Regions from separate parts of the Pigmentiphaga litoralis genome, predicted to be linked through region 1. Evidence: predicted binding sites of a transcription regulator. Region 1 holds the regulator's gene; each other region holds the start of a gene.

The links. The regulator LexA, encoded in region 1, represses DNA repair genes until DNA is damaged. The targets are predictions, from matches to a motif close to ACTGTATNNNNATACAGT.
Region 2: a site for LexA is predicted at 8,037-8,054, ahead of HD883_RS20035 (DUF4007 family protein). Genes of this name have one in related genera too.
Region 3: a site for LexA is predicted at 8,959-8,976, ahead of imuA (translesion DNA synthesis-associated protein ImuA). Genes of this name have one in related genera too.

The regions. Positions count from the first base shown of each region.
Region 1 covers NZ_JACCBP010000001.1:1,055,096-1,065,450, forward strand. The annotation lists gene HD883_RS04640 (replicative DNA helicase) at 1-1,330, opposite strand, end outside; gene HD883_RS04645 (M20/M25/M40 family metallo-hydrolase) at 1,570-2,832, shown strand; gene rplI (50S ribosomal protein L9) at 2,957-3,409, opposite strand; gene rpsR (30S ribosomal protein S18) at 3,426-3,701, opposite strand; gene priB (primosomal replication protein N) at 3,720-4,067, opposite strand; gene rpsF (30S ribosomal protein S6) at 4,120-4,491, opposite strand; gene lexA (transcriptional repressor LexA) at 5,082-5,726, shown strand; gene HD883_RS04675 (hypothetical protein) at 5,740-6,681, shown strand; gene HD883_RS04680 (FdhF/YdeP family oxidoreductase) at 6,946-9,288, shown strand; gene HD883_RS04685 (hypothetical protein) at 9,269-9,511, shown strand; gene fdhD (formate dehydrogenase accessory sulfurtransferase FdhD) at 9,514-10,355, shown strand, end outside.
Region 2 covers NZ_JACCBP010000001.1:4,399,758-4,410,112, forward strand. The annotation lists gene HD883_RS20020 (ATP-binding protein) at 1-1,012, opposite strand, end outside; gene HD883_RS20025 (hypothetical protein) at 1,009-2,643, opposite strand; gene HD883_RS20030 (protein kinase domain-containing protein) at 2,646-6,707, opposite strand; gene HD883_RS20035 (DUF4007 family protein) at 8,159-9,082, shown strand; gene HD883_RS20040 (ATP-binding protein) at 9,075-10,355, shown strand, end outside.
Region 3 covers NZ_JACCBP010000001.1:1,231,548-1,241,902, forward strand. The annotation lists gene HD883_RS05475 (2-hydroxyacid dehydrogenase) at 1-10, shown strand, start outside; gene HD883_RS05480 (IclR family transcriptional regulator) at 69-857, shown strand; gene rnhA (ribonuclease HI) at 1,106-1,789, shown strand; gene HD883_RS05490 (mechanosensitive ion channel family protein) at 1,802-3,031, opposite strand; gene HD883_RS05495 (endonuclease) at 3,181-3,915, shown strand; gene HD883_RS05500 (diguanylate cyclase domain-containing protein) at 3,992-5,854, shown strand; gene HD883_RS05505 (oxygenase MpaB family protein) at 5,833-6,759, opposite strand; gene HD883_RS05510 (DUF1176 domain-containing protein) at 6,899-8,215, opposite strand; gene HD883_RS05515 (NADPH-dependent FMN reductase) at 8,244-8,801, opposite strand; gene imuA (translesion DNA synthesis-associated protein ImuA) at 9,170-9,994, shown strand; gene HD883_RS05525 (Y-family DNA polymerase) at 9,927-10,355, shown strand, end outside.

The sequences.
Region 1 (10,355 bases):
ACTGCCCCTGCCAGGTCAGCCGCACCGTGCCGATCGGGCCATTCCGCTGCTTGCCGATGATGATTTCGGCGGTGCCCTTGTCGGGCGTGTCGGGGTTGTAGACCTCGTCGCGATAAATGAACAGAATCACGTCCGCATCCTGCTCGATAGCGCCCGATTCCCGCAGGTCACTCATCACCGGGCGTTTGTTCGGACGCTGTTCCAGGCTTCGGTTCAGCTGCGACAGCGCGATCAGCGGGCAGCCCAGCTCCTTGGCCAGACCCTTCAGCGACCGGCTGATTTCCGAAATTTCGGTGGCGCGGTTTTCGCCGCCGGTATTGCCCGACATCAGCTGCAGGTAGTCGATGATGATCAGCCCCAGCGTGCCGCACTGGCGCGCCAGGCGGCGCGCGCGGGCGCGCACTTCCATCGACGTCAGCGCAGGCGTCTCGTCAATGTAGAGCTGCGTATCCTGCATCTTGGTGATGGCATGGGTCAGGTTCGGCCAGTCCTCGTCCAGCAGCTTGCCGGTCCGCAGGCGGTGCTGGTCCAGGTAGCCGATGGATCCCAGTACCCGCATCGCGAGCTGCGACGCGCCCATTTCCATCGAGAACACGGCGACCGGCAATCCCTGGTCCACCGCCACGTTTTCGCCAATGTTGATCGAAAACGCCGTCTTGCCCATGGACGGGCGGCCCGCGACGATGATCAGGTCGCCGGCCTGCAGGCCCGACGTCATCTTGTCCAGATCCGAAAACCCGGTAGAGATACCCGTCACGTCGGACGTGCTGTCGCGGTGGTACAGCTCGTCGATCCGCTCGACCACCTTGGTCAGCAACGGTTGCAGTTCCTGCCAGCCGCCTGCGCCACGGGCGCCCTCTTCCGCGATCTGGAAGATCTTGGATTCGGCTTCGTCCAGCAGCTGCCGGGTGTCCTTGCCTTGCGGATTGAAAGCGCCCGACGAGATGTCGTCCGCCACGGTCACCAGCTTGCGCAGCACCGACCGGTCACGAACGATTTCGCCATAACGGCGGATGTTCGCAGCCGACGGCGTGTTCTGCGCCAGCGAATTCAGGTAGGCCAGACCGCCGGCGTCCTCTGCCTTGCCGGACGTCTGCAAGGATTCGTAGACAGTGATGACGTCGGCCGGCCGGGCCAGCGCGATCAGCCGCGCAATGTGCTGGTAAATGATGCGGTGGTCGAAACGATAGAAGTCTTCTTCTTTCACCACATCGGCAATACGGTCCCACGCGGCATTGTCCAGCAGCAGGCCGCCCAAAACGGACTGTTCCGCCTCGACGGAATGCGGGGGAATGCGTAGGTTTTCAATCTGGGGATCTGGAGCGTTCATTCAGGAGGCACAACCTTGACATCGAACTCGGCCTGCGATTCGGCCTTGAAGGTCGACAGTGTACCCGCCCCCCTGGCAGACCGGACAAACCCGCGCAGGGCAACGCCGGATAGGCTGGCGGGTTCGGGCGGGGGTATCGTTGCTGCGAATCCTCGCGGCCAATGCGAAGATACTTACCCGGCAGAAAGGTGGGGATCCTTGCGTTGATGCCTGCGTTGGCACCTGATGAGGCTTTTGATATGACGCTTACCCTTGATCCGACGTGCGCAGGCCTGATCGGCTTCATCGATCGCCATCATCCGGAGCAGATCGCCTTTCTGAAGGCGCTGGTCCAGGTCCCGTCCGACAATCCGCCGGGCGATTGCCAGCCCCATGGCGAGGCGGCCCGGGCCCGGCTGGAATCGCTCGGGCTTGCGGTCGAGACCCACCCGGTACCTGCCGATGCGCTGGCCGCGGTCGGCATGCAATCGGCGGTGAACCTGATCGTGCGCCGCACCTTCGGCCAGGGCGGACCCACCATTGCGTTGAACGCGCACGGCGACGTGGTGCCGCCCGGCCAGGGATGGACCCACGACCCCTACGGGGGCGACATCGTCACCCCACCCGAAGGCGCCGCCATGGTCGGCCGGGGGGTGGCGGTATCCAAGTCGGACTTTGCCACCTACACCTGGGCGCTGCTGGCCCTGATCGACGCCGAATCCCGCGGGGCGCCGTTCAACGGCACGGTGGAACTGCACTTTACCTACGACGAAGAAACCGGGGGTGAAGTCGGCCCCAAGTGGTTGCTGGACCAGGGCCTGACCCGGCCGGACTACGCCATCGCGGCCGGATTCGCTTACGGGATCACATCGGCCCACAACGGGTGCCTGCACCTGGAAGTCGAAGTCATCGGCAAGCAGGCGCACGCGGCCATGCCCCACACTGGCATCGACGCACTGGAAGGCGCCACGCACGTGCTGCAGGCGTTGTACGCCTACCGGCGGCAACTGGCAGGGCAACGGTCCCGCGTGCCCGGCATTGACTGCGCGACCCTGAACGTGGGCCTGATCCACGGCGGCATCAACACCAATGTCGTGCCCGACCGGGTCACGATGCGGATCGACCGGCGGATGATTCCCGAAGAGGCCGGGTTCGATGCCGAAGGCGAATTGCGCCGCATCATTGAAGACGCCGTCGAGTCCGCGCCCGGCATCCAAGTCACGATCCGGCGGATCTTGCTGGCCGAACCCCTGATTGAACTGCCCGCCGCCGCGCCGTTGATCGCGGCGCTGAAGGCCCGGGCAGCGCAGGTCATGAACGTGGCCGTGCCGGTGCATGGCGCGCCGCTCTACACCGATGCCCGCCACTACGCCGCCCGGGGCATTCCGACCGTGCTGTACGGCGCGGGCCCCCGGACGCTGATGGAAGCCCGTGGACATAACACCGACGAGAACCTGCGCCTGGAAGACCTGCGCAAGGCAACTTGCGTGCTTGCGCTGACGCTGGCGGATCTGATGGGGTGATGCGGATCGTGACGTTCGTTGCGGACGAAAAAATACCGGCCCTGAAGCCGGTATTTTTCAATGCATGAAGCCGGGCGGCGTCAGCAGAAACTGCCGCAGACGCCCGTTTCCGTAGGCAGGCCGATCAGCCTTCGCCCGACACGATGACGGTGACGTTGGCCGCCACGTCGGTGTGCAGAGCGACTTCGACCGGGAACTCGCCAATGGTCTTCAGCGGGCCGTTGGGCAGGCGAACCATGCCCTTTTCCACGCTGGGGAAACCATTCTGCTGCAGGGCTTGCGCCACGTCAGCATTGGTGACCGAACCGAACAGACGGCCGTCAACACCAGCTTTCTGCGAGATACGGACGGTCTGGCCTTCCAGGTTGGTGCCTACCGATTGCGCGGCGGCCAGCTTTTCGGCTTGCGCCTTTTCCAGTTCAGCGCGCTTGGCTTCGAATTCAGCCAGAGCGACTTGCGTGGCACGCTTGGCTTTCTTTTGCGGGATCAGGAAGTTACGGGCATAGCCGTTCTTGACCTTGACCACATCGCCCAGACCGCCGAGGTTGATGACTTTTTCAAGCAAGATGATTTGCATAATGTGCTCCCGCCAATCAGCTGTTGTGGTTGTCGGTGTAGGCCAGCAGCGCAAGGAAACGCGCACGCTTGATGGCCGTATCCAGCTGACGCTGGTAGTGCGCCTTCGTACCCGTCAAACGAGCAGGAATGATCTTGCCGTTTTCCTGGATGAAGTCGCGCAGCACGTCGACATCTTTGTAATCGATCTGGTCAACACCCGCTGCCGAGAAGCGGCAGAACTTGCGACGCTTGAACAGCGGGTTTTGTTGACCAAACTTCTTCTTTTCTTTCCGTTTGCCAAATGCGGCCATGATGTACCCCTTGGGTATTCAATCCGTTTCATTACCAGAGACCGGCGTTGCGGCAGCCGGGTCAGTCGCGCTGTGCGCCACCGTGACCGCCTGCTGAATGTGCAACCTCAGTCTGCTTGACCCTTTCCGGGTCGCTGCCAGAAATCCCTGGATCTGCATCCGCTTGCCGAGCGCCGTGCGTTCGAGCGAGCGGGCCAGATCGCCAATGGCCAGTGCGCTGACGGTCATGTCGACGCGGCGTGCTCTGCCGCCCTCCATGACTTCGGATTCATGCGCAAGCATCAGTTCCAGCACCGGAATCCCGGCGGGGGTGTACCTGAGAGGCTTGCACTCGACGACTTCCGCCGTCAGTTGAACCCGGTTCAACGCGTTGCCCAGGGAATGGACATCGACCTGTGTTCCGGTGTGGAACCTGCGCTCAAGCCTCGGCTTGGGCGGGTTCGGAAGAAACCTTGCGAGCCTCTTCGCGCTCGACGATCTTCATCATCGGCGACGGAGCGGTTTCAGCTTTCTTCAGCTTCACGACCAGGTGACGCAGCACGGCGTCGTTGTAGCGGAAAGCGTGTTCAAGTTCGTCGAGCGTAGCTTGATTGCACTCGATGTTCATGCACACGTAGTGCGCCTTCACGAGCTTCTGGATCGGGTATGCCAGTTGGCGGCGGCCCCAATCTTCCAGGCGGTGAATGACGCCTTCTTGGCCGGTAATCAGCGTCTTGTAACGCTCGACCATGGCCGGAACCTGTTCGCTCTGGTCCGGGTGAACAATAAATACCACTTCGTAGTGACGCATCGAAGCTCCTTGTGGATACCCTTCTTTCGAAGAGAGTTAGTCCGCCAGCGTCTGTAGGCGGACAAGGGTTAAATCCGATCCATGGTTGACCGATCTTCAAGCTTCGAAGATCGATAACGCAGACACTTTGCGGGATCGGAGCGGCGCATCTGGGCGCCGACGGTGGCGCGGGATCATCGATCCGCGCCAAAAAAAAGGTAGTGCTGAATGCTGCGGGTGCTGAATGCTACGGGTGCTTGTTGCTGCCCGCGCTCAATGCTTTGCGCTAGACAGAAAACCGCTTGCACAAAAGTTAGCCAATGATTATCACTGACCCGCGGCAAGAAAGCAAGAGACGCGTGGCAGGACAGCGAAACCTGCGCGAGACAGGGGCCGCCCGCCCGCCTGGTTGTTGCGCCGCCGGCTCGGGCCGGACGGTTCAGCCCAGCTTTTGCTTGCGCAAAGCGAAACACTGTATAAAAATACAGCTACTGGATAAACGTACAGAGCAGCGTCGGTCTTCCAGCTTCACCGCTAGCCAGTACCGTCAGTCAGCAACGTCAGTCAGTACCGCTAGTCCTTACCGCTACAGCGGCCTTTGCGGAGCAACCATGCCCAAGCTTACTGCCCGTCAGCAAGAAATTCTCGACCTGATCCGTCAGGCCATCCGCCTTACCGGTTTCCCGCCCACCCGTGCCGAAATCGCCAAGCAGCTGGGCTTTCGTTCGCCCAACGCCGCCGAAGAACACCTGAAAGCCCTGGCACGCAAGGGCGTGATCGAACTCGCGGCGGGTACGTCGCGCGGCATCCGGCTGGTCAACGAACCCGTCGCGGAACCGCTTGCCTTGCCCGCGGCGCTTGCCCAACTGATGTTGCCCCTGGTCGGACGTGTCGCGGCAGGTAGCCCGATTCTTGCCGCCGAACATATCGACAAGAGCATAGGCGTCGACGAAGCCCTCTTTTCGATGCGTCCGGATTACCTCCTGAAAGTGCGCGGGCTCAGCATGCGTGACGCCGGCATCCTGGAAGGCGATCTGCTCGCCGTCAAGAAAACGACCGAGGCCCGCGACGGCCAGATCATCGTGGCCCGCCTGGGCGACGAGGTGACCGTCAAACGCCTCAAACACACCTCCGCGGGCCTGCAACTGCTGCCTGAAAACCCCGACTTCCAGCCTATCGAAGTCAGCCGGGACCGCGACGATTTTGCTGTGGAAGGCATTGCCGTCGGTCTCATCCGCGCCGGCATCCTCCACTAACCGGAGATTGACCATGACCGTGACTCGCCCTGGCATACACAGCGGCTTTGCAACGCTCGACGCCGCCCTGCCCGACGGTGGCTGGCCTGCGGCCGGCGTAACGCAGATCCTGATCCCGCGCAATGGCGCGGGGGAACTGCGCCTGCTGGCACCCTGCCTGCGGCAACTGACGCAAACCGGCCGTACGGTGGCGCTGCTGGTGCCCGCCTACCTGTCGTATGCACCGACGCTGATCCAGTACGGCATCGACCTGAACCATGTCCGCATTGTTCGCAGCGCGTCGCCGCTCGAAGGCATGGCGTCGATCGAAGCCGACCTGCAGGACGCGATCTTCGGCGCAGTCGTGGTCTGGATGCCGCCGTTGGCCGCGGCCGACGCCAACGTCATCCGCACCTTGCAACTCGCGGGTCGTCTGTCGCGCTGCCCGGTCTTCCTGTTCAGCGCAGGTCAGAGTCACGATCAATTGCCTGCCTCGGCCGTGTCGGCCGCGCCATTGCAGCTGCAGGTCAAGTCACCCATTGGCGATACGGTCCACCTGCAGCGGATCGACCCTGCCCGGCCCCACGCGCATCCGGTCATCAGCCTGAGCCTGCCTGCCCCGCAGGTCCGCCTGCGCACGCGGCAAACCCCGCCGGCAAGCGGGATTGCCAAGGCCTTGCTCGCCAACCAGAAGGCTGCCCGTCCGGTGCCTGAAGTCCGTGGGTCACTGCGCACGTCGCTGATCCACATCGCGGCCAATCTTGCTGCGTCGGCAGCATCGGCTGCTGCAGCGGCCGCCGCGTCGACCGCCTCCCTTGCCGCGGCCGAGCCTCTCGCGCAGGCTGCCGGGTCCGGTTCTGGTTCCGGATCGGCCTCCGCGCCCAACCGCAGCCCCTGGCCCTTCAAACAGCGTCGCCGCACGCCCGACACGCCTGCCGTGCCAGGCAAGCCCGGTGTCGGCCGTTTGATGAACTGATCTCGTACGGAACGAGTCAGCACTGAACGAGTCAGCACGGCACGTGTCAGTACTACAGGGCGACCCCGCGGGTCGCTTTTTTTTGGCCCGTTCCTTTGGGCCAGACGGGGCCGCACCGCATGGCCAGACGACATGGCCGCAGGGGAATTTGCCAGTTCTCCCAGCCAATTCGTTAACATGTGAGGTTGCTGGCCATACCGTGCCGCCGGGCTTCTTCCCAGGCATGTGACGTCCGGGCCACGCAGCGCAACTACAGGCACCCTCATGAAAACCCAGAAGATCGAGTTTTATCGCCACCCGGCCGGCGGCTGGGGCGCACTCAAAAGCGTCGCTACCCAATTGTTGGGCCATGGCATTGCGGCCAAGGGCGCGAAGACCATGCTGTCGGCCAATCAGCCCGACGGCTTCGATTGCCCAGGGTGCGCCTGGCCGGACCGCGATCACGCGTCGACCTTCGAGTTCTGTGAAAACGGGGTCAAGGCAGTGGCCGCCGAAGCCACATCGCGCCGCGCAACGGCCGACTTCTTCAGGAAGCATCCCGTCGCGTCGCTGCTGCAGGAAAGCGACTTCTTCCTGGAAGACCAGGGCCGCCTGACCGAGCCGCTGGCCTACGACGCCGCCACGGACACCTACGTGCCGATCAGCTGGGACGATGCCTTTGCCACAATCGGCCGGCACCTGCGTGCCCTGCCCGATCCGGATCAGGCCATCTTCTACACGTCGGGCCGGACCAGCAACGAGGCTGCATTTCTGTATCAGCTGTTCGTGCGCGAATTTGGCACCAACAACTTTCCCGATTGTTCGAACATGTGCCACGAGCCAAGCGGGACCGGCCTGCGGTCCAGCATTGGCGTCGGCAAAGGCACCGTCACGCTAGACGACTTCGAGCGCGCCGACGCCATCTTCATCTTTGGCCAGAACCCGGGCACCAACCATCCGCGCATGCTGGGCGAACTGCGCGACGCCGCCAAACGCGGCGCGCGCATCGTGTCGTTCAATCCCCTGCGTGAACGCGGGCTTGAACGGTTCGCCAACCCGCAAAGCCCGATGGCCATGCTGGGACTCGGCTCCAACTTCATCAGCACCGACTACCACCAGTTGCGGATCGGCGGCGACCTGGCCGCGATCAAAGGCATCATCAAGCATGTGATCGAGGCCGATGACGCGGCTGTGGCTTCCGGTCAACCGCGCGTGCTCGATACCGCGTTCATCGCCGAACATACCAACGGGTTCGACGCGTTCGTGGCCGACGTTCGTGCGGAAAGCTGGGAAACGATCGAAGCGGAAGCGGGCCTGCCCGAGGCCCAGCTGCGCGCCACGGGCGACACCTACATCGCCGCCAAGGCCGTGATCGCGTGCTGGGGCATGGGCATCACGCAGCACAAGCACTCGGTGGCCACGATCCAGATGATCACCAACCTGTTGCTGCTGCGCGGGCACATTGGCCGGCCAGGTGCCGGCGCCTGCCCGGTGCGCGGGCATAGCAACGTGCAGGGTGACCGCACCATGGGCATCTATGAACAGCCCTCGCAGGCATTCCTGGATCGCCTCGACGCCGTGTTTGGCATCCAGACCCCGCGTGCGGCCGGCTTCGACACGATCGCGGCGATCGAAGCCATGCGCGACGGCAAGGCCAGCGTGTTTATCGGCATGGGGGGCAACTTTGCCAGCGCCACGCCCGATACCGCCGTCACCGAAGCCGCGCTGCGCCAATGCGCGCTGACCGTGCACGTGTCGACCAAGCTGAACCGCAGCCACCTGGTGCACGGCAAGGACGCGTTGATCCTGCCTTGCCTGGGACGTACCGAAATCGATATGCAGGCGGGCGGCGCACAGGGCGTCACGGTCGAAGATTCCATGAGCATGGTGCACCTGTCGTCGGGCATCAATCCGCCGGCGTCCGACCACCTGCTGTCCGAACCCGCGATCGTTGCGCGCATGGCCAAGGCCACGCTGCCCGATAGCCGGATCGACTGGCTCGGCCTGATCGAAGACTACGACCGCATCCGCGTGTTGATCGAACAGGTGTTCGATGATTTTGCCGGCTTCAACGACAAGCTGCGTCACCCGGGCGGTTTCCGGCTGCGCAACACCGCGTCCGAACGGGTGTGGAACACCCCCACCGGCAAGGCCAATTTCTTTGCGCAACCGATCCCGCGCGACCTGCCGATCCATCAGGCGCGCCAGCAGACAGACGCCCTGGTGTTCAACCTGGCCACCGTCCGCTCGCACGACCAGTACAACACCACCATCTATGGCATGAACGACCGCTATCGCGGCGTCTATGGTCATCGCCGCGTGGTGTTCATCCATGCCGACGACATTCGCGCGCTGGGCATGAAGGCGGGCGACTGGGTCGACCTGACCAGCATCGATACCGATGGCAAGACGCGTCGCGTGGACCGTTTTCTCCTCGTGGAATACGCCATTCCGCGAGGCTGTATCGCAAGCTACTATCCCGAGACGAACGGCCTGGTGCCCCTGTCGAGCTTTGCCGACCAGGCGCGCACTCCAACTTCGAAATCCATCCCGGTCATGCTGACGCCGCATCATGCCCACGCCCGGAGCGACTCGACGTCGACCACCGATGCAGACACCCTCGCCTGAAGCCCTACTCGCCATCCTGCAGGAATACCCCACGGGCGTTTCCCTTCCCAGGCTGTCCAAACGCCTGGGCGAACGCGCGAGCGTCGTCTTGCGCGCGCTGGCATTGATGGGCGACGGCTTCGGCAACCGCCGCGGCCCGGGCTGGGTCCGCGTCGAACAGACGGACGGTGTCTGGAACATCACGATCACGCCCGCAGGCCGCCAGGCCCTGCAGCAGCCTTGACGATGGCGAGCCCTCCCCTTTCGGTGGACCTGCAAGCCTGTGCCTTTGCGCCGGGCGCCGGCGGCCGAACCGACCGTGCCGATGGCCAGGCCGCCTATGGTGACCTGACCACCGTGCCGACGTCCCGCGCCGTAGCGGCTCGACGCGCGACACCCGATGCCGATACGGCCATCGATGTCGTCGTTGCTGAAGAGACCGCGATTGCCTTGGTGTTCAACGGCATTTCGCATGCGGTGATGATGGCGACCCCGGCGGATCTGGAAGCGTTCGCGCTGGGCTTCGCGTTGTCGGAAGGCATTCTGGATGGCATCGATGCGTGCCGCGATATCGAACTGCAGGGCAGTCCGCTGGGCATCGAAGTCCACCTGACCATCGGGTCCGCCGAATTCGCCCGGCTGAAAGACCGCCGCCGCTCACTGGCCGGGCGCACCGGTTGCGGCCTGTGCGGCATCGACAGCCTGGCTGCGCTCGATCTGCATAGCGGGCCTGTCACGCGGCCAGCCTGGACGCGTGGCCTGTCCCTGGACACCGTCATGGCCGCGATGTCGGCCCTGCCCGACCACCAGCCGCTGAACCAGGTGACGGGCGGCGTGCATGCTGCCGCCTGGGCGCTGCCCGATGGCACGTTGTACAAGGTCATGGAAGATGTCGGTCGACATAACGCGCTCGACAAGCTGATCGGCTGGCTTGCGCAAGAAGCCGACGGGGGCACCGTGCCCGAAGGCTTCGTGGCCATGTCGAGCCGGGCAAGTTATGAACTGGTTCGCAAATGCGCGCGGATGGGCTACCCGGCATTGACGACGATTTCAGCGCCCAGCGCGCTGGCCATCGAACTGGCCACGCA
Region 2 (10,355 bases), 3.3 Mb from region 1:
TTAATGTGGCCGTTTTGGGCTCCGCCTTGCCCTCCTTTTTCACGCGTTTTTGAAGCAGTGTCAGCAAAGGGCGAGCGTCAGACTGGCGCAGACGAGTAAGAGCATCCTTATTGTTATCGAGTACGAAAGTACGTACGTCAGCTAGATATTCGGCCGCCGTATCGTACGGTAGTTGCCCTTCGATTACAGGATCGGGAAGCGCGAATGGTGGTATGGCGTCATCGCCCGTTTCCGCTGCTGCTAACTTTCCTAACGTCTTGTCCCGCTCTGCTTTGGACGCGAACATCGTGTGCATTGCAAATCGATGTCCCAGGTCAATAAAGCCATGGACTTTTGCCGAGTTGCGACCTATCGGCACGTTTAGCAACGGCAGTGCCCCCCAGCTCGCCAAACTTGCATAACATTCGGCGACAACGTCGCGTAAATTGTCGGGGCGACGAGCTAATATGTCTTGGAAAAAGTTGGCGACGCGCAATAGGCGGCCCGCATTAAATTTTTCAACAGTATCCAAAAATCCCACTAGGGCATCGATGGCTGACGTGTTTTGGTCACAAAGATGCTCAGCAATACGTTCCACCCAAATGCGGTAGCGCTGCTCTAGGACGCGGCGCCATAATAAGTCTTCGCCGACAAGGTGAAAATCTTTCAAGCTTCCTTTATCAGATGCGTGGTCAAAACCAAAGAAGACGCAGTGCCCCTTGTTACGAAAGGTTGTCAACTGGTCGTCCATATCGACCCAGTTTTCTTGAATAATATTCGCTTGTACTAAGGCTGCTTTTTCTGCTGCGCTCCAGCTTTGCCAGAGACCTTTTGATATTTTTAAAGTTTTTTCTGTACCGGGAAACTGAGTGAGGAAAAAATCGTCAACTCGTTTGAAAACGGCCAGAGTCTCAGCTAACGGCAAGCTCTGTACAACAAGCGTAACTTTATTCGAGTGGCCTGTGTCTGCGTCCAGCACGTCGGTACACTTGCCAATGAGGTAGTGCGATAATTCATCGACGAACAAATTCACTTTTTCGCCTCGTAGGGATTAAGTACAAGCGCTACGGCATCCGAAAGCGGGATCAGGTAACCACCACGACGCAACTCTTCTTCAAACCAGGAAGAATCGATACCGAAGGCGTCTGATGCGTGTTGCGTCCGAGAGCTTGCTAACGCGAGCTGTATCAGGTCCTGATTAATAGCTAAACCGAAATGGGCGTAGGCTCGCTCGTAGAACTTGTCGAGTTGGATTCTTGTTCCTGGTGGCACCAACGCAGCAACCAGCAAACGCACCATGGGTGGCGGCAACGTAATACGCATCCCGGAGCCGTTCCGAGGGACAATAACGCCGACTTGCTTGCCGATCTTGCGAAACAAACGCAGCACGTTGTCATCGCCGCGGTTCAGCCAGCCTTCGCGCGTGGCGGCTACTTCCCCTTCAACGCCAGTGTCGTAGTCATCAAAAGCGCGAAGCGATTCGTAAAGCAAATTTTCGATTTCAGCATAGGCATTGACCGCGATCTTCTTTGTATTATCACCAGCTTGGTCGCCTGACGGACTCACAATCCAAGCGTAGTTTCCAACGAATGGTTTGGTACCCGAAGAACCTGTAACGCGTGCGCTTTGGAAGCACAAGGTTCGCATAACGTGCAGGACGCAGAGATCCTTCAGCAGTGAAATTTTTTGCAAACCGCTGCGTTGTGCACTACAGATGTTATCGATCTCCCAGCCAAATAAGGATGCTTCCGTCGCCGTTTCAATGGGCACCCACCCTAGGGCCGCTGGCAATCTCTTACCTTCACTTGTTATGCCGGCGGCGGCAAACGTCTGATCTACAAATTCCCCAAGTGGTCCGATTGCTTGTTCGCTCTCACGCAATACTTGCTGAAGGCCCGATTGCAGTCTCCCGCGCAAAGTCTCGAGATCTGCAATACTGCGTAAGTGGGTGTAGCAAGCTGCACCTTCGCCGAATGAAAACAAGGTGTGTAGCCCCCCCAGACCCTCTTGAGTGTTGAACAGACTGGCGAGTTGCAAGTAAAGTAGCTCTCCGCCGCGGGCCATGAAACTATGTGCGCTGGTGTCGAAATAGTGGCCATCGACCGCTTCATCCCAGGTCAAACCGGGGGTCTTCGCAGCACCTTTAGTGCCACCATGTTTCCAAAGGGTTTCACGCGCCAATAATGTTTCGGAGGCCGGCAAGAAAGTATGCGCAGTCCACGTGCGATCACCGGCCACGCCAACGAATCCGGAAAATACGCCTTGTATTAGTCGGACAGCGTCATTGCCGCTAATTTTCGATCCGGAATTGATGCGCTGCTCTAGCTCTTCAATGCCCACTTTGAAGGAATTGATATGACTCTGGTGGCGAGTTTCAAGCTTGGATGCACCCAGGAAAGAAAATAATTTGAGTGCAAGGCGACAGCGCGGGTGGTAGGACAGCTTGCTGGGCGCAGATCCATACAAGGGAAACGCGTACGCATTCCCTTCGTTGTCATCTTTCGGGGCGGCAAAGACCAACAGAAATTCAGCTAGGTATTCAACCGGTGTTTGGTCCCGATGAAATCGACGGCCAAAAACTTGAATGGCTGGGTTATCGTCCTCTATGGAGACCGATTTAATTCGTGACTTTGCCGAGAGACTAGAATTTGGGAATCGCGGCATGCTTAATAAATTTCCATTGTAGATTTATCAATCGCTACGCGATATACATTTTGCTCGCCGGTTATACTAATACTTAGTAGACGAAGGTCATCTTCCGGAAGCCGTTTGCAAGCGACGAGCTGAGAACAAAACAGGTCAAGTTGATTAATATGGATCGGATCGAGGTCTTGCCCGAAGTCGCCTGTGCTGCGATGGCTTACGAAGTCGAGTAAGGGCAAGGGCAGTTTCATAAAGACTGCGCCGTTGGCAGGAGAATATACTAGGCGCGGCATTTTTTCTGAATCGTTGAACTCCATACGGAAATCGTTTTCATCGTATTCACCAATGACAACTTGAACCGGTTGCGTAGTCTCCATGTCGTCTCGGCGAAGCGTGATATATAGCTTGTCCTTGATGCTGGCGGTGCGTACGGCGCCAATGCAATGTTCGCTTAGCACCGACAGTATTTGACGAACCAATGCCCGGCGCTCGCTAATGGACGTATGCTGGAACCCGCTAACATGCCATTTCTCCCAAGCTTCTAAAACAGGCGAACCGCTGAAATCTTGAGTGAAACTTTCCCACCATCGACTATCCAACCGGGTACCAAACATGAAGGCTAGACGGCGAATCGCACTACGAGCCGTTCCGCCATGAATCCCATCGGCCGATTTGCTTTGCCAATACAGAAGTGGAGGGTGCACTACCTCAGGAACCGGTGCGAAGCTGTTTAATGGTTCATGTTGAAGCTTGAGCTCAACAGCCGGACGGGTGCGTTCCGAGGTGACATGGGCATTTAGTTGCTCGACGCAATACAGGCTACTAGTCTGCAAACTGCGTTGGCGATCCGAGAACCCAAAAAAGAGTTCGCTGAACAGATGTTGTCGTAAAGTAGGGTCGACACCGTGTTGGTCAATCTTGTCTGCCACCTCTGCGCATCCTGCTCCGCCTGTGATGCTGTACGCAAGGTGGGCCGTCATTTGCCGCATCGTCAACCGTCGCTCATAGGCGGTCAGCAGACGATACATGGATGACACACGCTGTTTCAGTTGCGGCGCCTGTTGAATCGCGCACACGTTTTTGCGGATGGGGCATACGCTTTGCAAGCAGCAGGCGTCACATTCCTGCCAAGATGAATGGTTCGAAATCTTCGTTAACACGTTGACTGCGGTCTCGACATTATCGAGTTTGCTCAAGTTCGCAATATAAATCGGCTTCTCGAAATTGCTGATGCAATGGGCCGAGTCATTGAGCGTGCCGACGATAGGCCGGTCGAGCAGGTTCAACACTTCTTGCTCAATTTCCTCGTTGGCATTTCGCATCCTGCTCAAGGTATTGAGGAGGGGGCCTGTATTGCTAACTATCAGCCAACTACCACTGCCGGCAACTGACGCTTCCTTGAATTTAGCGAGACGCTCGTCGGCGGTGTGCTCGCTCATGTCCTTTAAAATTGAGACGCGCAGGCCGTCGATGTTTTCGACTTCGTACGGCTTCGGCGGGCTTGAAAGCGTTTCTTCCGACGTCATGCGACGCAGTTGCTTAAGCACCTCTAGTGCTACGGTCGACTTACCATCGCCAGCGTGGCCTGAAAGGACAATGACGACCTCTTTGCCACTGGTGAGGCGCTGGTAGATATCCGCTGCCAGTTGCGTGGGTTCATAAATGGTGGGGAAGTACTTGTTCGTGGCTTGGTACTCGGCGAGTGCATTTGCGTTGCCCGCGCCGATGTTGTGTAACGTGTTCAGATAGTCGACGAACGGATTATCAAGGTAGGAGCTGTTGGCATCTGGCTCAGGTCGTTTGGGGGCATCAACCTGCAAAGTCGGTGCCGCTACCGATTCCTCGCTTGCCTCTCCTCGCGCTTCGATCAGAGAGGGGGCGTGAGGTTCGGGCACACCCAAGGCCGCGTCCAGTTTCGCAAGCATCGCGTCGGCATCCGCGTAGCAGTCGCCTTCCGCCGTCGTCGCGCCTTCGAGCCAAGCCAACACACGTGCGTTTTGTGCCTCCTCGTTGCGGTAAAACTCAGGGGCCTTTTCGCTCAGCTCAGAATTGCCAAGCAGCCACTGGCTAAGGGTCTTTCCAATTGCGTAAAGGTCGCCTTGTGGACATGCGTTCATATCGCCTCGGGAGACTAAGGCCGGATGCACGTAGCCCGGTGTACCACGCAGGCTGACGACGCCCGTACCAGAGGCGCACCCAAAGTCAATGATGCCGACCGCATTACTCTGCATATCGACAAAGACGTTGTGGGGCGTGAGGTCGTTATGGATGACTGCTTGTGTGTCTTGCCGACGCGTGGCGTGTAGGGTGGCCAATGCGGACAACAAGACACGCGCCACGCTCAGGAACTGATGCATGGACGGCCGCGTTCCAGCTCTGATCAATTCACAAATAGATTTGCCTGGAACTAAGTCAGTAGCTAGGCACCAACGATGTCCTGCGACCTCCGAGAAGTGTCGAACCCGCGGAAAGAGCACAGGCAGATCCAGACGGTCGACAAGCCGCAATATGTCGCGCTCTTGTAGGGCTTGGTCGCGTGCGACATGCGCCTTAAATATTTTATGGATGAAAAGTTCGCCATGGTTATCAACCTGGAAAACCTGCGCTGTCGCACCTTCGGCAAGGAGGGCCCTGCTGGTATAGGCCGGCGAATCGGGCATCTCTTCAAGCACATCGTGGCGCTTGTCGGGAATCGTGTTGAGCAGAACCGCAACGGTCGCGACCACGTCGCGTGCATTCGGCCTTTCCGACGGGTCTGAAGCCAACATGCCCTGGACTAACTCGCACAATCGGGCGTGCTGTTCTTCGCCCCCTGCTGAATCTTGAAGGGCCTGCTCAAGTTCATGTTCGAGGTCGACTTTGCTGCCGATATTCTTTCCGACGAGTGCACGGAAAAACACTGCACCTAGCGAGTAGACGTCCGATTTGAAGTCTGTACGGCCCAGCAGGAGCTCGGGCGCTGTAAAGGCCGCAAAAAGGTGATCTTCGTAGTTGGCTCCGAGCACCGACAAGTCAGCGCCAGGATCGAAGGCTAAATCGAAATCAGTTAGTTGGGCGTGACCGTCTGCACCAAGAAGTATACTTCGCGGTTGGACGTTGCGATGAATGAGACTAGCTGTCGATTCATGAACACAATCCAGGGCCTGTGCTATATCGCTAACGACCGCGGCCGCACGACGCCAGTCGAGCCGACCCTGTTCTGCCAGTAAATCATCGAGCGAGTGCGTGTCTGTCCAATCTGACACTTCAACGATGAGCTTGCGGTCGTTCGGGTGTGCGGCAACCGGTCGAATGCAAGGGTGATGGGGCAGGGCTGCGGCTGCCTTCAAGCTGCGGATCTGAATCTCTGCAGTCGCCGCGTCTTTGCTCAATTCACCAAATACGCGTAAACGATAGAGACGGTTGTCGAAGTTGGGGTTTCGCTCGGCGACATAGGTGATGTAGTTGGGCGCGGATCCACGGTCTTCCCTGATGCGGTAGCCAGGAATTTGGTCTTCGTAGCTGACACTAACCGCTTGCTTGTCTTTATTGAGCTGATCTATTAAACGGTGGAGTTGACTGTCGGTGAGCACGCGGTCAAGCTCCTCTCGAGAATGCAAGCGTCGCTTAAGGTACTGCGCGAGCTCGTCGATGCCGTCCAGCGTGATAAGGCCACCGTTCAAGTTCGCCTGGCCAGCCGATGAAGCACCGTCGACATTAGCTTTCTGATTCGTCAGAGCAACAACAGACTGAACGAATGGCAGTTTGTGTTCGGGAACACCGCTCAGTACGTGCTGGATATAGCTTTTGAAGACCTTGCACTTGCGGTTGTTGACGACATGCGGGCTGTCGACGAAGTTGCTGCCACGACGCCATTTCGGTTCTCCCACCATGATCTCGCCAAACCAGTCTTTAAGCTCGACAACGGCGATAAATGACCTAGTGACCACAATTGCGTCGCACTCGACATACAGAGCTCTTGACCTATCGTACAACTCGATATTCGGGTAAACGATAATATCAGTCGTCTTCGGCAACGCTTGTTCAAGAAAATCGAATACTTTCCGTTCCGTTTCGTGCTGACAGTGGCTGAAATCGTGGATCACTGGATTGACTCCGTTACCGCTCATCGGAGTCGCGTGCGCGCGAGACCAATTGCAGTGAGATAAGCATAAATGAGTGTCGGGCTGCGGCCCAAACCTTACAGATAGAACCGCGGTTAGACCGTCGCGGTACGCCGTGCATCACAGCTTGCATCCGAGCGCTAATAGAAACGCTCTTTGAGCGATAAAAACAGGGACAAACCGCAAAGATGGCGGGCCTGATGCGTAAGTTGTCTTCAGCAAGCACAGTCGTCCAAAACCTGCACGTAGTAGGCTCGGGCAGTAGGCGAGCGAATGGTTCATACCATTCGTACGGCAAACAGCGCGCCATTGCCTATGCTCACCGCCGAGCCAGCAAACATTGCTTAGGTCGTTTCGAAGTAGATCAATGGAAAATTGGTCGCCGCGGTCCTGCCTTTCCTATGCGCCCACCTCATTGCAGAACTTCAGGTGAACGTTTCAATTTTTCTACTGCGAAGAAGTGGCTGCAAGTTAGCGGGTGTCGCCAAAGCGAGACTTTCGTTCTGCGGAAATCCGCTTACAATTAGCAATATTACGATAAATTTCTGAAAGACTGAATCTCCAGCTGACTAATTTGTTGTACTCGCTGTACGAGCGGAACAACAGCATTAATGGCCAATGAGCTATAGGTGTACACGTCGCATTGGTTGGTGTGGATTTTGAGAGGTCGCCGCAACAAGGGATGCCGCTTGTTGTAGGTTGAATGTGCTGCCGGGTCAAAGGCTAAGCACTGAGCGGAAACGCTATGAGCGCAGCATTCGGCCGTGAGACGTAAAGCGCTGGTTGAACAGACGCTACGCCTTTCTGCGTTTGATAGCGCGGCGGTGTTAGTCGCCCGCTCCACGCTATCCCACTTGCGACGCTGGCTAACTAGGCGGACAAGCGGTGTGCGACAGCGACACAAATAATTACTCTAGCTAAATACGGTTTTTGGTCTTTCAAGTAGGCCCACTGGGGCCAGTCGGGTTTGGGATGAAAAAGACGTCTTGCGTTTTTCATCTCTACCAGTGTTTTGCTGAACATCCGAACAATTTTTTCGGCTTGAAATCTCGTGCGTTGACTGTCCTAAAAGCTACGGTCACGCCGATTTGATTCGCATTTCTACGGATTTTTTATGACCTTGCAATGTAGAAATTGGATCGTCGTCCCGCCGTGCAGATGCCCTGTAGTGAATTGGACAGCGAAGGAGTAGCATGTGGCTATCGCAGCTGGGATGAGATAGTCGAGCGTTATAAACCTCTGTTGCTAGGCAGCGTTAGTGCCCCCTATCACTCGTTCTACTGTCGGCTAAGCGTTCCACTAATCGAACTCACTGTAAATACATACAGGTACCTAAGGACGAGCTACAATCAATTCAATCAGACTGGCGCTTGTCTCCAGTCCGCATGTGAAGTGACTGGATTAGCTCTCCAGTTCAACAAATGATTCGAACTATGGCCTATAACGAACCGCAAATCGAAGCCCACTTTTCTGGGCACGAAACCTTTCCGCTTCGTCAGATGTGGTTGAAGAAGGCTTTTGACTGCGCCGATTCGCGATGGACCGTTTCTAAAGAGACATTTTCTGATGAGAAGGCTATCGCCACCTTTGGCGTTGGTCGAAACATGGTCTCATCCATCAAACATTGGGCGCTCGCTTGTGAAGTGATGCGTGAAGAAGCTTCGAAGAAAAACTTCGTCATCAACGACGTTGCGCGCAAAATTTATGTGGATGATGGTTACGACCCGTATTCGCAGTACCCAACGACGGCGTGGTATGCACATTGGTGTCTCGCTGGGCGTGGAACTCGTTCGAGTACATGGTTTTGGCTTTTTAATGTCCTGAATGTGCAGACCTTCACGCGCGACGAGATCATGCCAACGTTGGCGAGGTTTGCTCAGTCGATCTCTGCGGGTAAAAAAAACCTATCTCATGCGACGCTTGCACGTGACCTGGAAACTTGCGTTCGAGGATACGCGCCGCGCTCGGCCTCTAGTTCAGTTGAGGAGGCGGCTGAGCCTATGCTCGCCGAATTGGGGCTGATCCAAGAAGAACGCAGAGGCGTCTATTCGTTCCGCCGTGGTCCGAAGTCCTCCCTTGCCGACGCCTTCTTTGCTTGGGCTCTTATTGATTTTTGGGACCGATATCATCCCGGCGAAACTTCTTTAACCTTTGAGTCCATTGCTTATGGACTAGGTTCGCCCGGCCGGGTATTTAAGCTAGATGAAGAGTCGATCGCAGAGCGCCTTTTTGGACTGTCGAGTCTAACGGAAGGTAGATTGAATTGGTCGGACACTTCGGGACTGCGTCAAATCTACCGGCGCGAATTAGATGTCGGCAATTTCAAGCGGGCCATGATGGAAAAGTCGTATGAGTAAAGCCCTGGAAATGCAAGTAGGCCAAGCAGTTCAGATTGCCCGCCATTATCGCCGTTCTGTGCGCATTGATGCGGATATTGGGCGGGCTGACGCACTCGATGGATATGTGCTAACCAACACCGCTTGCAACGCGCTGTCTATTATGTGTCGGCAAGTCAATGGATCTAAAGATCGTGCGTTTACATGGACGGGACCTTACGGTGGCGGCAAGTCGTCCTTGGCCGTCGTTCTGGCATCTGCATTGTCGGCGAATAGTGGGGTACGTACACGCGCGACCGCAATTCTTGCCAACGAAGTGCCGGGCTTTGCTAAGGCTTTTCCGGTTTCCTCCAAGGGATGGCTCATTCTGCCGGTCGTCGGTAAGCGTGCCAGCATCGCTGTCGAGGTCGCAAAAGCTTTAGACAAAGCTCTTCCTTGTTCGGCAGCGCATGAAGCAAGCCAAGTGACAACGACACTCGTTAGCTTGGCTGAAGAAGGTCGTTTCGATGGTGTGCTGTTACTCGTAGATGAGATGGGCAAATTCTTAGAAGCTGCCGCGGCCGGTGGTGAGGATATCCATTTCTTCCAGGACCTTGCAGAGAAGGCAGGACACTGCAAAGGCAAGCTCGTCATTGTCGGCTTATTGCACCAGTCATTCCGCCAATATGCCTCTCGGTTAGGCATTGAAGCACGCGAGGAATGGGCGAAAATTCAGGGGCGGTATGGCGATATTTCCTTTGTTGGCTCCGGGGACGAGGTTGTGCAACTGATCGGCAACGCGATCGAGTGCCACATCAAGCATCCTCTAAGTGTTGATACCGCTCGTACCATCGCAGCAGCAATCGCCAATCGCCGTCCTAGCGTTGGTGAGGGCATGACCCAACTGCTCGATCAGTGTTGGCCGCTGCATCCGATCACAGCTGCCTTGCTCGGCCCTGCTTCTCGTCGGCAGTTTGGCCAGAATGAGCGCAGCGTTTTCGGTTTTTTGTCTTCGCTCGAACCGCATGGTTTCCAAGATTTCTTGCAGACGTGGGATAGGAGGGCCGCATACGGTCCCGATCGTCACTGGGATTATTTGAGAGCGAACCTTGAGCATGCGATTTTGGCGTCTCCGGATGGCCATCGCTGGGCACAAGCAGTTGAAGCAGTCGAGCGCGCCGAGGCCAAGGGTGCTGACGTTGTTGAGTTGGCGCTGGCCAAGGTTCTTGCTTTAATCGATATCTTCCGTGGAACATCTGGATTGCTGGCGACTGAGGACGTGCTGCGCACTGCCATCCCGGGAACGCCTGAGAAA
Region 3 (10,355 bases), 180 kb from region 1:
GCCGATATGACACAGTGCAGTACGACACATGGCAGTTGCCGGATACCGTGCCATCACGATCTTGCGCCATGAACAGCCTGGAAAAAATGCTGTCGTTGATCGACATCGTCGAAGCCGCTGGCGGCCTTGATGCCGACGCCTTGCTGGCGCGCTCAGGCTTGCCGCGCAGCACCTTGTACCGCTACCTGAAAGTGCTGGCCGAGGCCGGGTTGATCACGTCCTTGCCTGAACTGGGCTACACGTTGGGACCCCGCGTGGCCGAGCTCGATCACGCCATGCGCCTGCGCGATCCGCTGATCACCGCAAGCCGCCCGGTCATGCAGGACCTGGTGCGTGCAGTGCCCGGTATCGCCCTGCTCTGCCGCCGGTATCAGGACAAGGTCTTGTGCGTGCACCAGGAAGCTGGCACCGATGCCTTCCACAGCCATTACGAACGCGGCTATGCGCGGCCGCTGTTGAAGGGCGCCGCGTCGCGCATCATCCTGGCCTACACCCCCACGCGGACCGTGACGCGGCTGTATGCCGAACAACCCGAGGCCTTCGTGGATGCGGGCCTGGGTCACACGCTGGCCGACGTCAAGACACTGCTGGCACGCCTGCGGCGCACGCGATGCACGATATCCAGCGGCCAGGTCACGCCGGGCGTGACCGGGGTCGCAGCACCTATCCTGGATGGCGCGGGCAACTGCCTGGGCAGCCTGAGCCTGACCCTCGCGCGGCCGCATTTGTCCGACGACGAACGGCTGACCATCGGCGAGCGCGTCATGTTCTGCGCCAGCGCCGTCAGCCAGGCGCTGCGTTTCCCGCCGCCTGGGCCGGACGCCATCGGGTCGTCAACACCCGTTTTGAAACTGTGACAAAGTTATCCCCATATCCTGTGGACAAGCTTGGGGACAGCTGGCTCAACCGCTCGCGCAAGCCGCATGAAATGGGCCTCCAAAACACATCGAACAAAAAAAGGGCACTGTGGATACTGCGTAACAGGCCTAGCACAAAATCGGGCGATGTGCCCCGGCGCTATCCCCGATTGCCGGCTTGACACCGCCCTGCCCCGGCCCTTAAGGTTCCGACCCCTGAGGTCCCTCCTGCTCCAAAGCGAATTGCCATGATCGTCTGGTTGAAAGTCCCGTTTGCCGAGAAAGACCAAGCCAAGGCGCTCGGCGCCCGCTGGAATCCCGCGCAAAAAAAGTGGTACGTCAAGGACGTGGCCGACCTGTCGCCGTTTGAAGCGTGGATGACCGAGCAGCCGGCTGCCGTGCCCGATGCGCCCCCGCCATCAACCGATGCGCCCACGTCGGGCGTGGCCATCTATTGCGATGGCGCATGCCGTGGCAACCCGGGCGGTCCGGGGGGATGGGGCGCGTGGATCCAGACGCCTGACAAGGCCGTCGAAATCTATGGCGGAGCACCCGACACGACCAACAACCGCATGGAACTCACGGCGGCGATCGAAGCCCTGCGCTGGGTCTTGGAGCCGACCGACATCGTCGTCTACACGGACTCGCAGTACGTGGTGAAGGGCATGACCGAGTGGCGCCATGGCTGGGTCAAGAAGAACTGGAAGGACGTGAAGAATCCTGAGCTCTGGAAGACGCTGATCGATGCCGCGCAGCGTCACAAGGTCAGCTTCCGATGGGTGCGTGGCCACAACGGCCATGCCGGCAACGAACGCGCCGACGCGCTGGCCAATGAAGGGCTGGAGCACGCCAAACGCACGGGCGCCGTCACGGGCGTAATCCGCGAATTGCCGCTGCCCGCCGCGCGCGACGTGCTGGCCGCGGCAGGCTGATCGGACCCGGGTTCAGCCGGCCAGGCGTTCCTGCCGGTCTTCCACCCGCGCATGCATGGACGGCGATGCCGACCGGTCCGCAAACGCCGTCACCAGGTCGTTGCCCGCGGGCGATTGGTACAGCCGCAAACCCAGCTCGGGCAGGATCGCCAGCAGGTGATCGAAGATGTCGCCCTGCACCTGTTCGTAGCTCACCCATGCCGTGCTGGCCGTGAAGCAGTACAGCTCGATCGGAATGCCCTTGTCGCCCGGTTCCAGCATGCGCACCATCAGGATCATGCTGGTGTTGATGCCGGGGTGCTGCTTCAGATAAGCCTCGGTATAGGCGCGGAAAGTACCGAGGTTGGTCAGGCGCCGCTGGTTGACCGGATCATGGCCGGGCTCGCCCAGTTCCTGGTTGGCTTCGGTGATGGCCTTCTGTTTCTGGTCGAGATACTCGCCCAGCAGGCGAAAGCGCCGCAACTGTTCCATCTCGCCATCGCGCAGGAATCGCACGCTGCCCGCGTCCAGCCGGATCGTACGTTTGATGCGCCGTCCGCCTGACGTGAACATGGTCCGCCAATTACGGAAGCTGTCCGAAAACAGCCGGTAGGTCGGGATGGTGGTGATGGTCTTGTCCCAGTTTTCGACCTTGACCGTATGCAGCGCAATGTCGATCACGAAACCATCGGCGCCCACCTGCGGCATCTCGATCCAGTCGCCCACGCGCAGCATGTCGTTCGATGTCAGTTGCACGCTGGCCACGAAGGACAGCAAGGTGTCCTTGAACACCAGCAGCAGCACGGCCGACATGGCGCCCAGGCCGGACAACAGGAGCAAGGGCGACCGATCGATGACGGTGGCAACGATCACGATGGTGCCAAAGGCCCACAACACGATCTTGCTCAGCTGCAGGTAGCCCTTGATCGACCGGGTGTGCGCGCGGGTCGATGTCGCGAAGGCGTCGTTGGCCGCGTTCATGGCCGCCGACAGCATCAGCATGCCGAACAGCAGCGTGGCCGCCAGGGCAAGATTGCGGAGCACTTCAGTGGCGGCGATTGTCAGGTCGGGCACGGCAAGAATGCCGAACTGGAAGACCACGGGCGGCGCCATCTGCGCAAGCCGCTTGTAGAAGCCGTGACGGGTCAGGGCGTCGTCCCAGTTGCCCAATGACAGGCGGGTCAACAGTTCGCGCATGACGCGCTGCACGACGCGGTGGACGATCACGTAAGCCAGAGCGGCTACCAGGACCAGTGCCACCATGGCGGCGCTGATGCGCGCCCAGGGTTCAGAGAAAAAGGGAGAGAGACGGAGCTGTAATGCCTGGAACATGCCTTCCTTTAAAAAAAATGTCTAGGTCAGCCTCCCATTATCGCCTACGTAGCATGACGGTCCCGATACAATGCCGCCCCATGCGACTGTCTTTCCTTTTTCTGCTTTCGGTGTTGACCGCTTTACCTGCTCACGCCGCTCCCCTCGTCACCCGCCCTACCGCTGTCGGTCCCCGCGACTTCAAGCACGCCAAGCAGGTCCTGCCCCGGCTGTATGCCAACCTGGAACAGGACTTCTATTGCGGCTGCAACTACAAAGGCAAGACCATCGATGCGAAGTCCTGCGGCTTCAAGCCCCGCAAGAACGCGTCGCGCGCATCGCGCCTGGAATGGGAACACGTGGTGCCCGCCTGGAACATCGGCCACCAGCGCCAATGCTGGCAGCAAGGCGGCCGCAAGCACTGCGCCGCCACGGATCCGATCTATGGCAAGGCCGAGGGGGACCTGGTCAATCTGGTTCCGGCCATTGGCGAAGTGAACGGTGACCGGTCCAACTTCGGCTTCAATGTGTGGGACAACAACCCCACGCCCATGTACGGCCAATGCCGTACGGTAGTGGACTTCAAGCATCGGCGCGTGCAACCGCGGCAAGTGGTGCGCGGCCGTATCGCCCGCATCCAGATGTATATGCACACCACCTATCGGCTACGCATGAGCGACCAGGAACGCCGCCTGTTCTGTACGTGGGCCAAGGCCTATCCGGTGGATGCGTGGGAGCGCGAACGTGAACAGCGCATCTGGAAAATCCAGGGGTCGGGCAATCCGTTCGTAAGCCAGCCGGCCGCCACCGAACGCTTCTGCGGCACGGATCTCTAGGGGTGACGCCGGGGCTGCGCAGCGCGGGGCATCGGCGTACGATGCCGGTATTCCCGTAGCACCAGGCCCTAGAACCATGCTGATTGCGCCCCTTGCGCCCAATGAAGAAGACCGGTTGGCGCTGCTGCACGCGCTCGACATTCTCGACACGCCGCGTGAACCAGTGTTTGACCTGATCACGAGTCTGGCCGCGCAGGCACTGCGTGTGCCTGTCGTGCTGGTGTCGCTGGTCGACCGTGATCGCCAATGGTTCAAGTCCAGCTATGGCTTCGACATCCGCCAGTTCGACCGGCAAAGCGCCTTCTGCGCGCATTGCATCGTGCAGGACCCGCCCCTGGTGGTTCCCGACACGCTGATCGATGATCGCTTCTTTGACAACCCGCTGGTGACCGGCACGCCTGGCATTCGCAGTTATGCGGGCGTCGCGATCCGCAGCCTGAAAGGATTGGCGCTGGGCACCGTGTGCGCGGTGGGCTGGGAACCCCGTGAGTTCGACGAAGCGGACATTGGCTGTCTGAGCCAGGCCGCGCTGCTGGTCAGCCACGAACTGCATCAACGGGAAGCCCTGATCGACAGCCGTCGGGGGGACATCTCCGCCTTGCGCGACCTGGATGGCGAAGCGCGATTCCGTTCGGTATTCGAAGGCGCGGCGGTCGGCATTGCATTGATCGGACTGGATGGCAGGTGGATCGAGGTGAACGATTCGTTGTGCCGCATCGTGGGCTATGGCCACGAAGAACTGGCGCATCTGACCTTCCAGGACATCACGCATCCGGGTGATCTCGATATCGACCTGGATCGTCTGCAGGAACTGGTGCGCGGCGACGTGGATCGCTACACGATCGACAAGCGTTATATCCGCAAGACGGGCGAAGTGATCTGGGTCAACCTGACAGTGGCCGCCCGCCGGTCGGTCGACGGGACGGCGCTGTATTTCATTTCCATCGTTGACGACATCCAGCAACGCGTCGAAGCGCAGGCTGCCTTGCTGGCCTTGCAGCAGAGCCTGGAAAGCCGCATTGAAGCGCGCACCCGCGAACTGCAGCACGCCAACGACCAGCTGCGGATGGTGAGTGACAACGTGCCGGCGCTGGTGGCGTACTTCGATGCCGACCTGCGCTATCAATATGCCAACGAAAAGCACCGGTCGATGTTGGGCAAGGATCCGCAGCGATTGATCGGCCATCCGATCGAAGACGTCATGGATCCTGCCGCCACGCAGCAGATCCGTCAGGCCCTGGCCGCCGTGGGTGACGATGACCGTGTGTCGCTGGAGATCGCGCAGCCCATGGCGGACGGGTCGACGTCGTACACCGCCGTGACCCTGATTCCGAACGCGGTCGACAACCGGTTGGCAGGCTACTACTGCATGGCGCACGACGTGACCGAGCGGCACGTGCGCGAACTGGCGCGCGAAGTCGAAGCCCGTGAAGACGTGCTGACCGGCGTGCCCAACCGGCGCGCCTTTCAGGAACACCTGCCACAAGCCCTGTCGCGCGCCGATGCGACCGGTGGATCGGTGGCCGTGGTGTTCCTGGATCTGGACGGCTTCAAGGCCGTCAACGACACCCTGGGTCATGAGCAAGGCGACATGGTGCTGAAGGAAGTCGCCCGCCGTCTGCGTGACCGGGCCGGCGAAGGCAGCCAGGTCTTCCGGCTCGCGGGTGACGAATTCGTGCTGGTGGCCGAAGGCCTGGTGGACAAGGAGAACCTGAGCGCGCTGGCCGGCACGTTGCTGTCGGCCCTGGGCGTGCCTATCGTGCTGGGCGCGCATCAGATCAACATGAGCGCCAGCGCAGGCATTGCCATTTATGAAGCGGGTAGCGACGCATCCCCGTCCAGCCTGCTGCGCACGGCCGACATTGCCATGTACGAAGCGAAACGCAGCGGCACCAGCCAGTACCGGTTCGGACCGGCCTATGGGGCGCTGCGGGCCTGACGGCGGCGGTACAGATAGTCGTCGGGCAGGCCCAGGCGCCGGCAGGACTGCACAGCGGGGCCGGAGCGTAAGGGCAGGCGATCCGCGGCCCGGGCGGCGCGGGTCACCAGCCACCGTTGCCCAGCCGTGAGCCCACCGGTCGATTCCAGCTGCAAGGTCTGCCGGATGGTTGCCGGCACGAGGTCGATCGCGGCGCGCACCATCACGGACTGCAGGCGTCGCAAGGGCGTCGGCAGCACCGGCACCCGCGCAATGATGGTGAGGAATTCCTGCACGATGGGGGAAGCTTCCAGGCGCGGCGCCATGGCGGCGAATTGCGCCTGCTGCTCGGCCTCCGACATCGGCGCGCCCGTGGCGCCATAGAGTCTTGCGGCCGCAGCGCCTTCAGCATAGAAACGATCGCGATCGCCGGGAGTGAGTGCCCGCGCATACACGTGGTACGCATTCAGGAACCCGAAGCTGGCCGTGGCCTGCACCCAGTCGAGCAGGTCGGTATCGGTGGCCCGGTAAGGCGTGCCAGCGGGCGTGACGCCCTGGACCGCGCCGTGCAGGCGCACTACGTGGGCGATCATTTTTTCGGTCTGCGTGCGGGCGCCGTAGACGGTCATCATGGCGGCCAGTCCGGTGCGTTGCAGGCGCGCCATCGGCTGCTGACGGAAGGAAGTGTGTTCCCACACTCCCGTGCGCACCCGGGGTTCCGCCAGTTCCAGGATCACCGCCGCTACGCCGCCGATGAACAGCGTGGCGGGGTTCTTGAAAACCTGCCACGAGACCGAGTCCGGGGTGACCAGTGCGGGTTCGCCCGCTGGCGCCGCAAAATCGACCTGCGGGCCGTCGGACGGTTGCAGCAGATTGGCGGCCAGGGATTCGACACGCCGCCGGACAGGTGGGGGCAAATAGAGCATGACGGGTCGGAAGATGAGGTCGGAAACGGGTCAGGCGTCGGGCAACGAGTCAGGCGTCGGGGAACGGGTCAGGCCTCGGGCTAAGGGGACTGGCAGCGTCGGCCAGGCAACGCAGACAGGCGGCCGTGGCGGACTCAGATCACCGGGTACGCCACAGTGTCGGCCAGTCTCCGGGCGCGCCGCCGCCGCAGCGGATCTGCTGGCGATACGCCGACGGCATGAATTCCTGCCCGTCGAACCGCCATTCGGCACGAATGCCGCAATCGGCCAGTCCCCGCCCTTTCGATACGGATGCCAGCGTGGCGGTGCGGGGGTTGTAGGTAGGCTCGGTCATGCGGCCTACCGGGTCGGCGGACGCCGTGGGAGCCAGGGCGACGGGGACCGCCTGCATCCGGTCGGAGGTCGCGTTGGCCAGTTGCAGGGTGGCGCCGGCGGCTGTGTTGCCTGTCCTGGCTGCGTTAGTTGAGGAAGGTGCAGCGCCAGAAGACGAGGCAGCCCCGGATGGAGATGCCCCCCCGGAAGCAGGCCCAGCCATTACGACAGACGGTGCTGGCGAACGCGCTGGCGCCCCGGCTTCGAGACCGGGTGGCAGGGCCAGCGTCACCACCTGCGCCGCAGCCGGGTCGGCGCGCGGCACACGAAAGACCACGTAGCTGCTCTGGTAGGACGCGCGGGCGCATTCCGCCATCACCAGGGCTTCGGTACTGGTCAGTGCGACGGCAATGTCGCTGGGCGCGCGGGCATCGCAGGCGGCCAGCGCGTCGCCGCCGCGCATGGCCTGGCGGACACCGGCGGCCAACGCTCGCGCCTCGGCAGCGGGAATGGCGGGCGGCGGTGGCGCACCGCGCAGGGCGGGCGCGGCGGGTGCGGCGGCCAGCGCCGCGGCGCCGCCATGGCCCGGCTGGGTCAAGGCCGTTTCGTTGCCGGAGCGGGACTGGACGTCGTCCATGACCTTGAGCGCGGTGGACAGACCATGCAAGGGCACGGCGGGCGCGCTTCGGGTGTCGCCCAAACTGAGCACCCGCCCATCGCGGATGCGGCGCAGCAGGCGGTAGGCGGAATCGTCGTCGGCCGTGACCAGGGTGGCCTGGCCCAGGCCGGTCGCGTCATCGGGCGCCCAGGCAATGGTTTTCAGGTCGAGCCGCCGTCCGTCAAGCCGGAAGGCCGTGACATCGGGCGATTCGGCGGTATCTGGTACATCGATCTCGACGGTCAGGGTGCCCGTCGGGCCTGCGCCGCGCGAGATCCGCATGGCGGCCGACTCGGCGTCGCTGAAACCCTTGGCTTCGCAGAACCGGGTGTTGTCGCATGCCAGGATCCAGTCCTTGGATTCCTGGTACAGGGGGACGGCCGGCGCAGGCGGCGCCTGGGCGGACGCATCGGCCAGGCCGACGCTGAGCGCCAGGCCGGCCAGGCCTGCGCCCAGCCTGCCGTGCACGGTTTCGGATCGGATCATGCGGTCTCCCCCTGTCAGCGCCGACGACTCAACGCTTGCGGTTGGTCTCGGCCCACTTGGCGAAGGTTGTCATGATCGTCGTCAGGAACTTGCGGGTGTCTTCGTTGGTGACCTTGCCCTGGTCGTCAAAGAACTTGTTGACGCCGCCCAGGTAGGCTTCGGGTTGCTGCATGACGGGCACGTCCAGAAAGACCAGCGACTGGCGCAGATGGTGGTTGGCGCCGAAGCCGCCGATGCCGCCCGGCGAGCAGCTGATCACGGCGCCCGGACGGCCACTCCAGGAACTGCCGCCGTAAGGCCGCGAGCCCACGTCGATGGCGTTCTTGAGCGCGGCCGGCACCGAGCGGTTGTATTCCGGCGTCAGGAACATGACGGCGTCGGCTGCCTGCACTTCCTTGCGGAACCGGGTCCATGCCGCGGGCGCCGCATCGCCGTCCAGGTCTTCGTTGTAGAGCGGCAAATCGCCGATCTCGACAATGGACAGCTTCAGGGTGTCTGGAGCCACGTCAGCCAGGGCGTGGGCCAGCATGCGGGTGTAGGAGCCTTTGCGCAGGCTGCCGACAAGAACGGCGACGTTGAGGGTCATTTGGGATCTCCAGACATTGGGAAGGTAGGGAATCAGGGGGCGCAACGCATCTTAGCAACCTCATGCACCCTGGCGAAAGGATGGCAAGGCACCGATAACAAACGGACTCAGGCTTGAGCATCTCTTACAGAACCACATTGCCGGCCCGCCGCGAAACACTGTATATTTGTACAGTCTTTTCTTGGTTGGAGCCCGTCATGCAGATTCTTGCACACCCGCCGTCCGTCCGCCCGGGTGCCTCCAGCCGGGGGGCTGCCTTGCGGCCTGCCGCAGCGTCGCCATCGTTGCAGTTACCGCTCACGCCTGCGCCGCAATCGCCTCAGGGACAGCCGGCCTCGGTGCAGGCAGCACCGCCGCAGCCCGCGCCGTTGCAGCCCGCGCCGTCGCCCGCGGCGCCGTCCCCCGAAAGCCTGCACCCGTCCTTGTGGCGCGGTTCGCAACTGGCGCGGTCCGGGCAGCCCTGCCTGCCCACCGGGCATGACGCCCTGTCGGCCGAACTGCCGGGCGGCGGCTGGCCCATGGGTACCCTGGTCGACCTGCTCGTTTCGCAACCGGGCATTGGCGAACTGCGGCTGCTGCAGCCGGTGCTCAATACCCTGCCGCCGCAGCGGCGCATTGTGCTGCTGCAGCCGCCCTTCATTCCCCAGGTCGCCAGCTGGAGCGCGTGGGGGCTGTCGTCGTCGCAATTGCTGTGGCTCAAGCCCGACCGCACGGCCGATGCCTTGTGGGCGGCCGAACAGGTGCTCAAGAACGGCAGTTGCGGCGCCCTGCTCTATTGGCAACCGCAGATCCGTCCCGAATCGCTGCGCCGCCTGCACCTGGCCGCCCAGTCCGCCGACACCCTCTTCTTTCTGTTCCGCCCCGCCAAGGTCGCCCAGGACGCGTCGCCCTCTCCCTTGCGCCTGCTGCTGCAACCCGCGGGGGATCAGGTGCGGATCGACATCGTCAAGCGCCGCGGCCCCAGCCACGACCGGCCCCTGTTCGTGACTCTGGGCGCGCCCAGCTTCGGCGTCAAGGCGCCGGCCACGGTTCCTGCCACCCCGGTTCCTGCCACCCCGGTTCTTGCAACGGCGGCCACCCCGGCGGTCCCTGGCCTGCCGGTCACATCCTCTATCGAGTCCGACGATGCGCTTGTGGATCAGCGTGTACCTGACGCGCCTCAGCCTCGACGTGTTGTGCCCGAGCTGGTCTGAGTCGCCTGCCCACGGGCAGGTGATCCTCGACCACGACAAGGTGCGCGCCATGACGCCGTCCGCCGCCGCCATGGGGGTGCGTCCCGGCATGCGCCGGGGCGGCGTGTCCACGATCGCGCCCGAAGCCACGCTGCTCGACCGCGACCCGGTGCGCGAAGCGTCGGCCCTGAACGACATCGCCTTGTGCCTGCTGCAGTACACCCCCGAAGTGGCCATGGCCGCCGACGACAGCCTGCTGCTCGATGTCAGCGCCAGCCTGCTCGCCTTTGGCGGGCCGCGGGGCATCTGCCGGCGCATCCGGCAGTCCATGGCGCTGCTGGGTTTCCATGCGCAGCTGGGCATGGCGCCCACCGCGCAGGGG